2 regions of the Hymenobacter baengnokdamensis genome follow, and region 2 is predicted to be linked to the other one. Evidence: riboswitches for the same ligand, from Rfam matches in the RefSeq annotation. Region 2 holds a riboswitch; the other holds the start of a gene.
What was found. Region 2 has a riboswitch for S-adenosylmethionine ahead of F6X24_RS17520 (phosphoadenylyl-sulfate reductase). Riboswitches for the same ligand answer to the same signal wherever they lie in the genome.
Positions count from the first base shown of each region.

Region 1: linked by a shared signal. The riboswitch ahead of F6X24_RS15320 (amino acid permease) and the one ahead of F6X24_RS17520 (phosphoadenylyl-sulfate reductase) in region 2 are both predicted to bind S-adenosylmethionine.

Region 1 is NZ_CP044285.1:3,573,655-3,579,149, reverse strand. Features, by position in the region: gene F6X24_RS15335 (DegT/DnrJ/EryC1/StrS family aminotransferase) at 1-931, shown strand, start outside; gene F6X24_RS15330 (Gfo/Idh/MocA family protein) at 941-1,966, shown strand; gene F6X24_RS15325 (DUF6056 family protein) at 1,971-3,452, shown strand; SAM riboswitch class I at 3,505-3,616, shown strand; gene F6X24_RS15320 (amino acid permease) at 3,849-5,300, shown strand; gene F6X24_RS15315 (TIGR03643 family protein) at 5,396-5,495, shown strand, end outside.
Region 2 is NZ_CP044285.1:4,111,383-4,116,877, forward strand. Features, by position in the region: gene F6X24_RS17505 (Ig-like domain-containing protein) at 1-672, shown strand, start outside; gene F6X24_RS17510 (PID-CTERM protein-sorting domain-containing protein) at 759-944, shown strand; gene pruA (L-glutamate gamma-semialdehyde dehydrogenase) at 1,119-2,786, shown strand; SAM riboswitch class I at 2,991-3,102, shown strand; gene F6X24_RS17520 (phosphoadenylyl-sulfate reductase) at 3,383-4,141, shown strand; gene cysD (sulfate adenylyltransferase subunit CysD) at 4,244-5,140, shown strand; gene F6X24_RS17530 (sulfate adenylyltransferase subunit 1) at 5,190-5,495, shown strand, end outside.

The DNA.
Region 1 (5,495 bases), 540 kb from region 2:
CCTCATGGCGCTGGAACTGCCGCCCGGCACCGAAGTTATCGTACCGGCGTTCACCTACGTGGCTACGCTGGAGGCTGCCGCCCTGCTGGGGCTACGGCCGGTATTGGTTGATGTGTTGCCCGATACGTTCAACATAGACCCCGCAGCGGTGCGGGCCGCGCTTACGCCGCGTACCGGGGCCGTGGTAGCGGTGCATCTATTCGGGCAATGCGCTGATTTAGAAGAATTAAACGCTATCTGCCAGGAATCGGGCGTGGCCCTTGTCGAAGACAATGCCCAGGCGCTGGGTGCCACGTTTACCTTCGCCGGCGGCGAAACCCGCTACGCCGGTACGGTAGGTGAGGTAGGCACGACCTCCTTCTTCCCGAGCAAAAACCTGGGTTGCCTGGGTGATGGCGGTGCGCTTCTTACCCGCGATGCGGGCCGCGCTGCTCTACTCAAACAGCTGGCCAATCACGGCCAGAGCCGGAAATACTATCATCAGCGCATTGGCCTCAACTCGCGCCTCGATACCCTGCAAGCCGCCCTGCTACGCGTGAAGCTGCGGCACCTGCCCGCCGCCCAGGCCGCCCGCCAGGCCATAGCCGCCCGCTACGACGCGGCGCTCGGCGGTATTATCGGCCTACAGCTACCAGCCCGCGACGCGCGCAGTAGCCACGTTTTTCACCAGTACACGATTAAAATGACTGGAGCCGACCGCCGCGACGCTCTGCAAGTGCATCTGCAACAGCGCAGTATAGCTAGTGCGGTTTATTACCCATTACCGGTGCATCAGCAGCCAGCTTATACTTATTTGTACTATAAGCTGGGTCAGTTTCCGGTGGCGGAGAACTTATGCGGGCAGGCTTTGTCGCTGCCCGTGCATCCGTGCCTGACGCTGAATCAGCAGGAATACATTATTGCCAGCCTGCATACATTCTTTGATGTTTGATTCAGTCTTGTGAGCGACTACCTATCTCCCGTACGCTTCGTTATCTGCGGCGTGGGCCACATCGGCCGGCGGCACGCAGCTTTAGTAGCGCGCCATGACGGAGCGGTGCTAGCGGCCCTCATAGACGTGCGCGAGGACTTGCGCGCCGGTCTGGCGGCCGAATTCCCCGGCGTACCATTCTACTCTTCACTCCAAGAATACCTGCAAAGCGGACCCGCCGCCGACGTGCTCACCGTAGCTACGCCCAATGGCCTGCACGCCCCGCAAGCCATTGCCGCCCTCCGGCACGGCCTGCACGTCGTTGTTGAAAAACCCATTGCGCTCCATAAAACGGACGCCGAAAGTATTGTGCATACGGCTTTGCAAACCGGCCGCCTGGTGTTTGGGGTGATGCAAAACCGCTACTCGCCGCCCGCCGCCTGGCTCAAGCAGGTGGTAGGAGAGGGCCGGCTGGGTCAGGTGTTTCTGGTGCAGCTCAACTGCTTCTGGAACCGTGATGCCCGCTATTATCAGGCCGGCGGCTGGAAGGGCACGCAGGCGCTCGATGGAGGCACGCTTTTCACGCAGTTCAGTCACTTCGTAGATTTGCTTTATTGGGTGTTTGGTGATATTACCAACATTTCGGCCCGCTTCCGCGACTTCACGCACCAGGGAATTACCGAGTTTGAGGACAGCGGCCTGGTCACCTTCGACCTTGTGCGCGGCGGCAGCGGCACGCTCAGCTACAGCACCGCCGTGTGGGACCGCAATCTGGAAAGCTCCCTGACGGTGGTAGCCGAGCGCGGGGCGCTGAGAATCGGCGGCCAGTATATGGATAAAGTTGACTATTGCCACTTGCAAGGGTACGCCATGCCCGCGCTGCCGCCGACCAATCCATCCAACGACTATGGCCCGTACCAGGGCTCGGCGGCCAACCACGTGCAGGTGATTGAAAACGTGGTCGCTACCGTGCAAAAGCGCAGCTTTGCCACCACCAACGCGCTCGAAGGCCTGAAAGTGGTGGAAATAATCGAGCGGATTTACGCCCTGCGTTGAAAGAATGTCTATTGCCCAGACTCCTCAAGCTGCTAGTTGGCGCCGGCTGCTGCGCCGCGTGTGGCCCTGGCGGCGCTGGCTGCTGGGTGGGCTGCTGGCCTTATTACTACTGCCTTATGTGGCGCTGTGCCTGTATAGCCAGCCTTATTGGGACGACTACGACTACGCGGCGCTGGCGCGGCGCGTGGGGCAGTGGCCCGCCCAGCGCTACCTGTATATGCATTTCACGGGCCGCTATTTCACCCTGCTGCTCACGCGGCTTAATCCGCTTGCGTATGGCTGGCTGCCTGGGTTTAAGTGGTTGTCTTTGGGCTGGCTGGGTGCTACGCTTGTGGTGCAGGCCCTGGCGCTGCGGGTGTTGGCGCGGCAGCGCCTGAGTTGGCGCGCGGCGGCCGGCTGGTCGGGGGCGCTGGTATTGGCGCAGCTCTACGTGATGCCCAGCCCATACGGGGCATTCTACTGGTTTTCGAGTGCCGTAGTGTATCAGGTGCCGGTTATTCTGGCGATGCTGTTTCCGGTGGCGGCCCTGCAGGCAGGGCGTGCGCCGCATTTCGCCGGGCGGGCCGCCTGGTACGCCGTGGCCGCGCTGGCCCTGCTGGGCATGGTAGGGAGTAACGAGCTGGCGTTGCTGCTGGCGGCCTGGTTTCTGGGCTGGTGCTGCTGGCTTAGCTACCGCCGCGCCAGCTACCCGGCCCTTCGCCGCTGGCTGGGGCTGGCGGCCGTGGCGCTGGCGGGCGCGCTGGTAGTGGTGCTGGCCCCCGGCAATGCTATTCGCTTACAGCACGAAAACCCCGGCCTGGCTATTCCGCTCTACAAGGTTGCCGGCCGGGCTCTGGCCCAAACACTGCTTTTCCTCACCGAGCCCCGGCAACTCACGGCGCTGCTGGTACTGCCCGTATTGCTGGCCCAACCGGCATATCGCTACCGGCACCTGCGCCCCGCCGGCCTGCGGCTGTCGGCAGGTCAGGGCGTGCTGTTTGTGCTCGGGGGGCTAGGGCTGCAAATGCTGTTTCTGAGCTTCACGGCCTGGGGCTACCCGGCCGCTCGCACGCTTAATTTTTTGTGGTTTAGTTTGTTGGCCAGCTGGCTGTTGGTAGGGTGGGCCACGCTGCCGGCCGAAGGGCCGCGCCGGCCTGGCCCGCTGCTGCGCCGCCTGCGGCTCCCGGTGCTGCTCTATGCGGCGCTGCTGGCGGGCGGCGGTACCGAGCGTGCGGCCTGGCGCGAATTACTCGAAAATGCCCCCGCCTGGCAGCGCCAGCAAGCGGCGCGCACGGCGGCTATCGAAGCGGCAAAGCAGGCCGGTGCCCGCGAGGTGAGCGTGGAGCCGTTACGCGGCATTCATCCCCAGAATGTGCTCATTATCGGTGAAACGCTCAGCCCGGATGCCCGCGCCCGCTACAACCAGGACGCCGCCCGGTGGTACGGCCTCGACTCCCTGCGGCTCAGCCGGCCGGGCCTAGAGCCAGCCAATGTGAACCTGCATTAGCCAAACTTGTAGCTACCTTTGCCCTGTCAAGTCTGGCTTACGGCCCTGCTTGTTTTTATACCGAGGCGCTGAGAGATAGGCTCTGCGACGCGCCGGCAACCCCCGCCCCGTGGCGGAACGGTGCCAACCGAACGGCGGCCAAACTATGGTCGCCCCTATAAAAGCCCGTGGCCTTTTCTGTTTTGCGTTCTGGTTCCTGCTGCTCAACTTTTGGCGTATCGCTGTGCGCTGCCCGGCCCATCACAGGCGGTTGTTGTTGTTGAGTAGTGTAAGCGTAAGCTTGTCAAAAAGCCGGTTTTAACTTTTTAGTGGGTTGACTACGACCGGCCGGGCGCGACTGCGTTGCGGCGGGCGGGTCTGTTTAAACGCAAAATATAGATTTTGCGCTATGTTATGATGCTGAAAAAATCTCTGGAGCTGCTGCGGCAGGAAGCCGCCGAATCGGGCACGGGTACGCTGAAGCGCAGTCTGAACGGCGTGAGCCTCATTGCCCTGGGTATCGGGGTTATTATCGGAGCGGGGCTGTTTTCGCTCACCGGCATTGCGGCGGCCAACAACGCGGGGCCGGCCGTTACGCTTTCCTTTATCGTGGCGGCCGTGGGCTGCGCCTTCTCGGCGCTGTGCTACGCCGAGTTTGCCGCGCTGGTGCCCGTGGCGGGCTCGGCCTACACCTATTCCTACGCCACGATGGGCGAATTATTTGCCTGGATTATCGGCTGGGACCTCGTGCTCGAATACTCGGTGGGGGCCGCCACGGTCGCCATCAGCTGGTCGCAATACCTGCTCAAGTTTCTGGGGAAATACGGCCTGCACCTGCCTGCCCAGCTGGTGCTGTCGCCCTTCGAAACGGCTACCCTGGCCAACGGCTCGGTGGTGCACGGCTACGCCAACTTTCCGGCCATGTTTATCGTGCTGGCTATCACGGCTATCGTGGTGCGCGGCACCAAGGGCTCGGCGTGGTTTAATGCGCTGGTAGTGGCGCTGAAGGTGGCGGTGGTGCTGGTTTTTATCGCTTTAGGCTGGAAATACATTGACCCCGCCAACTACCATCCCTACATCCCGGCCAACACCGGCAAGTTTGGCGAGTTTGGTCTGAGCGGCATCTTGCGCGGGGCCGGGGTTATCTTCTTCGTGTTCATTGGGTTCGACATCGTAGCCACCATGGCGCAGGAAACGAAAAATCCGCAGCGCAATATGCCCATCGGCATTATCGGCTCGCTGCTGGTGTGTACCGTCCTGTTTGTGCTGTTCGGACACGTACTCACGGGCCTGGCCAATTACACCGAATTTAAAAACAGCGCCGCGCCCGTGGCCATCGCCATCGACAAAACCCCCTACGCCTGGCTGACTTCAGCCGTGATTCTGGCCATTCTGGTGGGCTACACGTCGGTAATTCTGGTTGATTTGCTGGGGCAGTCGCGGGTATTTTTCTCCATGTCGAAAGATGGGCTGCTGCCGCCCGTCTTCTCGCGGGTGCATCCCACGTTTCGCACGCCCATGCATTCAAGTCTGCTCTTAGGCTTGTTTATCAGCTTGTTTGCGGGCTTTGTTCCTATCTCAGTGGTGGGTGAGATGACGAGTATCGGCACGCTGCTGGCCTTCGTAATGGTGTGCCTGGGCGTCATCATCATGCGCCGCACCAACCCCGATGCCCCGCGCAGCTTCCGCACGCCGTGGGTGCCGCTGGTGCCCCTTCTGGGCATCGCCACCTGCGTGCTCATGATGGTGTCATTACCCTGGGAAACCTGGCTGCGACTAATTGTGTGGCTGGCAATTGGATTGGCCATCTACTACGGCTACGGCCGCAAGCATAGCAAATTGCGCCGGCAAGCCGCCCACAACGAGTAGCCGGCCGCTATTCCGTAAACACTTTTCGGCCTCCCGCGCTTATAAAGAAGCCGCTTCGGTAACTTACCGGAGCGGCTTTTTTGCTACCTATAAAAATGCCGCTGACAGCGCCGCATATCGACCGCATTATTGAGATGGCGTGGGAAGACCGCACGCCTTTTGAGGCAATAGCCGCGCAGTTTGGCCTCGGCGAAG
Region 2 (5,495 bases):
ACGAGCGGCAATGCCACGGACGATGCCTACGTGTATTTCCAGAACGGCGCTACCGATGGCTTCGACGCGCAGTATGATGCCGTGAAGCTGCCCAACACCTCCGGGCTGAATCTCTCGACCAGCATCACTGGCCAGCAGCTGGCTATTGATGGCCGCGCCGAGTTGGGTGCCAGCCAGCGCGTAGTACCCCTGGCCGTGGGCGTGCCCGCCGCAGGCAGCTACACGTTCACGGCCGCCCAGCTGCTGAACCTGACCAACGTGCCGGTGTACCTGCGCGACCTGCAAAGTGGGGCCGTGGTCGACCTGGCCCAGCAGTCGAGCTACCAGTTTACGGTAACCAACGCCACGGCCCTGATTACCGGCCGCTTCGAGCTGGTATTCTCGCCGCAGCAGGCACTGGCGACGGTGTCGGCCGCCCTGGCCCAGCAAGTTGCCTTGTACCCGAACCCGGCTAAAAAGCAGGCGTTCGTGGAGCTGCCCGTTAGCCTCGGCCGCCAGGCCGTAACGGCCACGCTGCTCGACGCCGTAGGCCGCGAAGCGCGCACGGTAGTGCTGCCCGCTCAGGGTGCTGCTCCCCATCAGCTCGACCTGACGGAACTGCCTACCGGCATCTATATGCTACGCCTAAGCACCAGTGCTGGCGTGGTAGTGAAGAAACTCGTGGTAGAATAACTCCACGGCCTGGTGGGCGGCCGGCAAGCGTCGGTTGCCCACCAGGATTCTTTGGTTTAATGTATCCAGCTTTTCACTTTCTCCTTATGCGCTACTACCTGGCTTCAGCCTTTATTCTGGTCACGCTTCTCGCTAAGGCCCAGGCCCCCGGCTCGGGTGGCCCGGCCCCTCAGGACCCCACCGCCGTGCCCCTCGATGGCGGCGCTTCACTGCTGCTGGCCTCGGGCGTGGCCTATGGCCTCAAGCGCCTGCGCGCCCGCCGCGCCCGCTAAAGCAGGCCAGCATTTATTACATAGTCTTTTTTTAATATAAAAGCCATTCAGCTGCTGTCAAAGCAGTTGGGTGGCTTTTATAGTGCGGCCCAGGTGGCCTGCCGCATGGCTCCGGCAGTAGCTGTTACCTTTGCGGTCTGCTTCTCACCAGCCTTACCCCCGCCCCTACTGCTTATGTCCAACGCCTTTTTCCGAGTTCCTACCCCCATCAACGAGCCTGTTAAAGGCTACGCCCCTGGCTCGCCCGAGCGCATCGAGCTGGTCAAAGAGCTAAAGCGCATCAAGCAGGTGGAGCGCGACATTCCGATGCACATCGGGGGCCAGGAGGTGCGCACCGGCCGCACCCTGCCCCTGGCGCCGCCCCACGACCACCGGCACGTACTGGCCCACTTTCATGAGGGCGATGCCAGCCACGTAACCCAGGCCATCAATGCTGCCCTGGCCGCCCGTCACGCCTGGGCCAGCCTGCCCTGGGAAGAGCGCGCCGCCGTTTTTCTGAAGGCCGCCGAGCTGCTGGCCGGCCCCTACCGGGCCCGTATCAACGCGGCTACCATGCTGGGCCAGAGTAAAAACGCATTCCAGGCCGAAATTGACGCGGCCTGCGAGCTGATTGACTTCCTGCGCTTTAACGTTTATTTTGCCCAGGAAATCTACCGCCAGCAGCCCGAGTCGTCGCCCGGCATGTGGAACCGCCTCGAGCACCGCCCGCTCGAAGGCTTCGTGTTTGCCCTCACCCCGTTCAACTTCACCTCCATTGCCGCCAACCTGCCCGCCTCGGCGGCCCTGATGGGCAACGTGGTGGTGTGGAAGCCCGCTTACCCGCAAATCTACTCGGCCCAGGTGCTGATGGAGTTATTTCAGGAAGCCGGCGTGCCGGCCGGCGTCATCAACCTCATTTACGTGGATGGCCCGGTAGCCGGCGACGTTATTTTTAAGCACCGCGACTTTGCCGGTATTCACTTCACGGGCTCGACCAAGGTATTCCAGACTATCTGGCAGGAAATCGGGCAGAACATTCACCTCTATAAATCTTATCCCCGCATAGTGGGTGAAACCGGCGGCAAGGACTTTATCCTGGCCCACCCCTCGGCCCATGCCAAAGCCGTGGCCACGGCCATCACGCGCGGCGCGTTTGAGTACCAGGGCCAGAAGTGCTCGGCCGCCTCGCGGGTATACCTGCCTTCCAACCTCGCTGACGAGATTCTGGGCTACGTGAAGCAGGATTTGGCTTCGATGAAAATGGGGGATGTGGAGGATTTTACCAACTTCATCAACGCCGTTATCACCGAAGCCAGCTTCGACAAGCTGGCTAAGTATATCGACGGCGCCAAAGCCAGCACCGAGGCTGAGATAATTGCCGGCGGCGGCTACGACAAGTCGAAAGGCTACTTCGTGGAGCCGACCGTTATCCTGGCCAAAGACCCCAAGTACGTGACGATGTGCGACGAGCTGTTTGGCCCCGTCGTGACGGTGCACGTGTACGACGCGGACCAGTTTGAGCAAACCCTCGACGTAGTAGACAGCACCTCGCCCTACGCGCTTACCGGGGCCGTCTTCTCGCAAGACCGCTACGCTATCGACCTGGCTACCAAGAAGCTGGTGAACGCGGCCGGCAACTTCTACATCAACGACAAGCCGACCGGCGCCGTGGTCGGTCAGCAGCCCTTCGGCGGGGCCCGGGCCTCGGGTACCAACGACAAGGCCGGCTCGCTGCTCAACCTGCAGCGCTGGGTGTCGCCCCGGGCCATCAAAGAAACCTTCAACCCGCCCACCGAATATCCTTATCCGTTTATGGGGGCCGCGCCCAAAGAAGACCTGAACCTCGACAAAGGCGGGTTTTAGCAGCGCGGGCCGGGTAGCGCGCTGCTGTCGCTAAACCAATTGGCCATCTCCGGGCTTATATTACTTGACACTCAACGGGCGGCTTCTCTAACGAGGAGCCGCCCGTTGAGTGTCAAGTAATTAGCTATTTATTTTTGTTCGTTTGGAATTTTCAAAATTCCTATTATACCTTTGCGCCATCAATTCCTCTTGCCAGAAGGATTGTTTTTATACAGAGGCGTGGAGAGATAGGCTCGACGAACCGCCGGCAACCATTGGGCATTCCCAAACGGTGCCAACCGAAGGTCAGCGCAGCTAAGCGCTGACGATATAAAAACAAGTTGCCGTGTGCTGCTCTAACAACTTCCCCTCTACGACCACCTCACTTGCTGCTTTACAGCATGGGTGTTGTTGTATGTGCCGCCCCGCCGGAATGCCGATGCGGGCTATGCGGAGCTGTTAAGGCCACTTAGCGTGGCCACAGCCGGCCGGCTATCTCACCATTCGGGTCATTAACGCACTCCCGGGCCTTGCTATGCCTGGCCGGAGCGCCCCGTTGTGCCGGCCTCGTTTTTTTCTGCGATTTCCATCGCGAAAATCCCCTCCCCTTTTACTTTATGGATGCTATTCTCCAGGCCCGGGTCGATGACCTGCGCCGGTACCTGCCCGAGCACTCGGTACCCGAAACGCTGGCCCTGCTGGCCGACCACTTTCCCGGCCGGGTGTCGTTTTCGACGTCTTTTGGCCTGGAAGACCAGCTAATCAGCCACTTTATTTTCGAGCACGAGTTGCCCATCCGGGTATTTACCCTCGATACCGGCCGCAACTTTCAGGAAACCTACTCTACCTGGAACAAGACCCTGCAGCGCTACGGCCAGCCCATTGAAGTAGTTGCGTCACAGGCCGCTAGCCTCGAAAAGATGCTGACCCGGAAAGGGCCCAACAGCTTCTACGAAAGCATCGCAAACCGTCAGGAATGCTGCCACATTCGCAAGGTGGAGCCGCTGGCCCGCGCTCTGGCCGGCCAGCAGGTGTGGATAACGGGCATCCGCGCCGAGCAGTCGGCCAACCGCCAGCATATGCACCGCGCCGAGTGGGACGCCGGCCACCAGCTCCTGAAAGTACACCCGCTGTTCGACTGGACCTGGGAGCAGGCCTGGAGCTTTGCGCAGGCCCACGGCATTCCGGTTAATCCGCTGCACCAGCAGGGCTTTGTGAGCATTGGCTGCGCGCCCTGCACCCGCGCCATTGCGCCGGGCGAAGACTTCCGGGCCGGCCGCTGGTGGTGGGAAAACGCCGACGCCAAGGAGTGCGGCCTGCACCATACGCTCGGGCACCAGGGCCTCGACCCGGTAGTGGAGCGCCTACCTGGCTAGCGCCCCTTTAGCACGCCAACCAGCTGTCGTTACAGCCCTACGCTTGCCATAACGGCAAAGTCAAACGGCAAAGTCAAACGGCAAATAAAACATTATTTATCAATGGATTACCTAGACAGGCTCGAAGCCGAAGCTATTCATATTCTGCGCGAAGTAGCCGGCCAGTTTGAGCGGCCCGCGCTGCTTTTTTCGGGGGGCAAAGACTCGATTGCCCTCACACGGCTGGCCGAAAAGGCTTTTCGGCCCGGCAAGTTCCCGTTTCCGCTGGTGCACATCGACACGGGCCACAACTTTCCGGAAATCCTCGATTTTCGGGATGAGCTGGCGGCCACCCTGGGCGAAAAGCTGCTGGTGCGCAAGGTAGCAGACACCATTCGGGAGCGCGGCCTGCGGGAGCCGGGCGGTAAATACCCCAGCCGCAACGCCTTGCAAACATATACTTTATTAGATGTTATCGAAGAGTTCGGGTTTGATGCCTGCATCGGCGGGGCGCGGCGCGACGAGGAAAAGGCCCGCGCCAAGGAGCGGATTTTCTCGGTGCGCGACGAGTTTGGACAGTGGGACCCGCGCCGCCAGCGCCCCGAGCTGTGGAACATCTACAACGGGCGCATCCAGAAGGGCGAAAACGTGCGCGTATTCCCTATTTCCAACTGGACCGAGCTGGACGTTTGGAACTACATCCAGCGCGAAAACATCAGTCTGCCAGCCATTTACTTCTCGCACGAGCGCGAGTGCGTGGTGCTGCCCAGCGGCCAGCTGCTCGGCCTGAGCGAGCACCTCAACCTCGACGATACCGACGAGATAGTGAGCCGGCGCGTACGCTTCCGCACCGTGGGCGACTCGACCTGCACCGCCGCCGTGGAAAGCGACGCGGTCACCATCGACGACATTATTCAGGACCTGCTGCTGGCCAAAGTGAGCGAGCGCGGCGCCACGCGCCTCGATGACAACCTCTCGGAAACAGGTATGGAGGACCGCAAGCGCAACGGGTATTTTTAAAATTAAATGTGAGGAATGTGGGAATGTGAAAGATATGACCAAGTAAGCCATGGGTCTTTCCCCGGCACCGGCTTCGTTTTTCAACTTTCTCAAATACCCATTTTCACACTTTCACATCTTTCACATTCAGCGCATTACCAAAATGGATATTCTTCGCTTTATCACCTGCGGCAGCGTCGATGATGGCAAGAGCACGCTCATCGGCCGCCTGCTCTACGACAGCGACTCGGTTTCGCTCGACGTGCTAGCGACGCTCGAAAAGCGCCGCGCCGGCAGCGGCGACGTCGACCTGGCCCTGCTCACCGACGGCCTCAAGGCCGAGCGCGAGCAAGGCATCACGATTGACGTGGCGCAC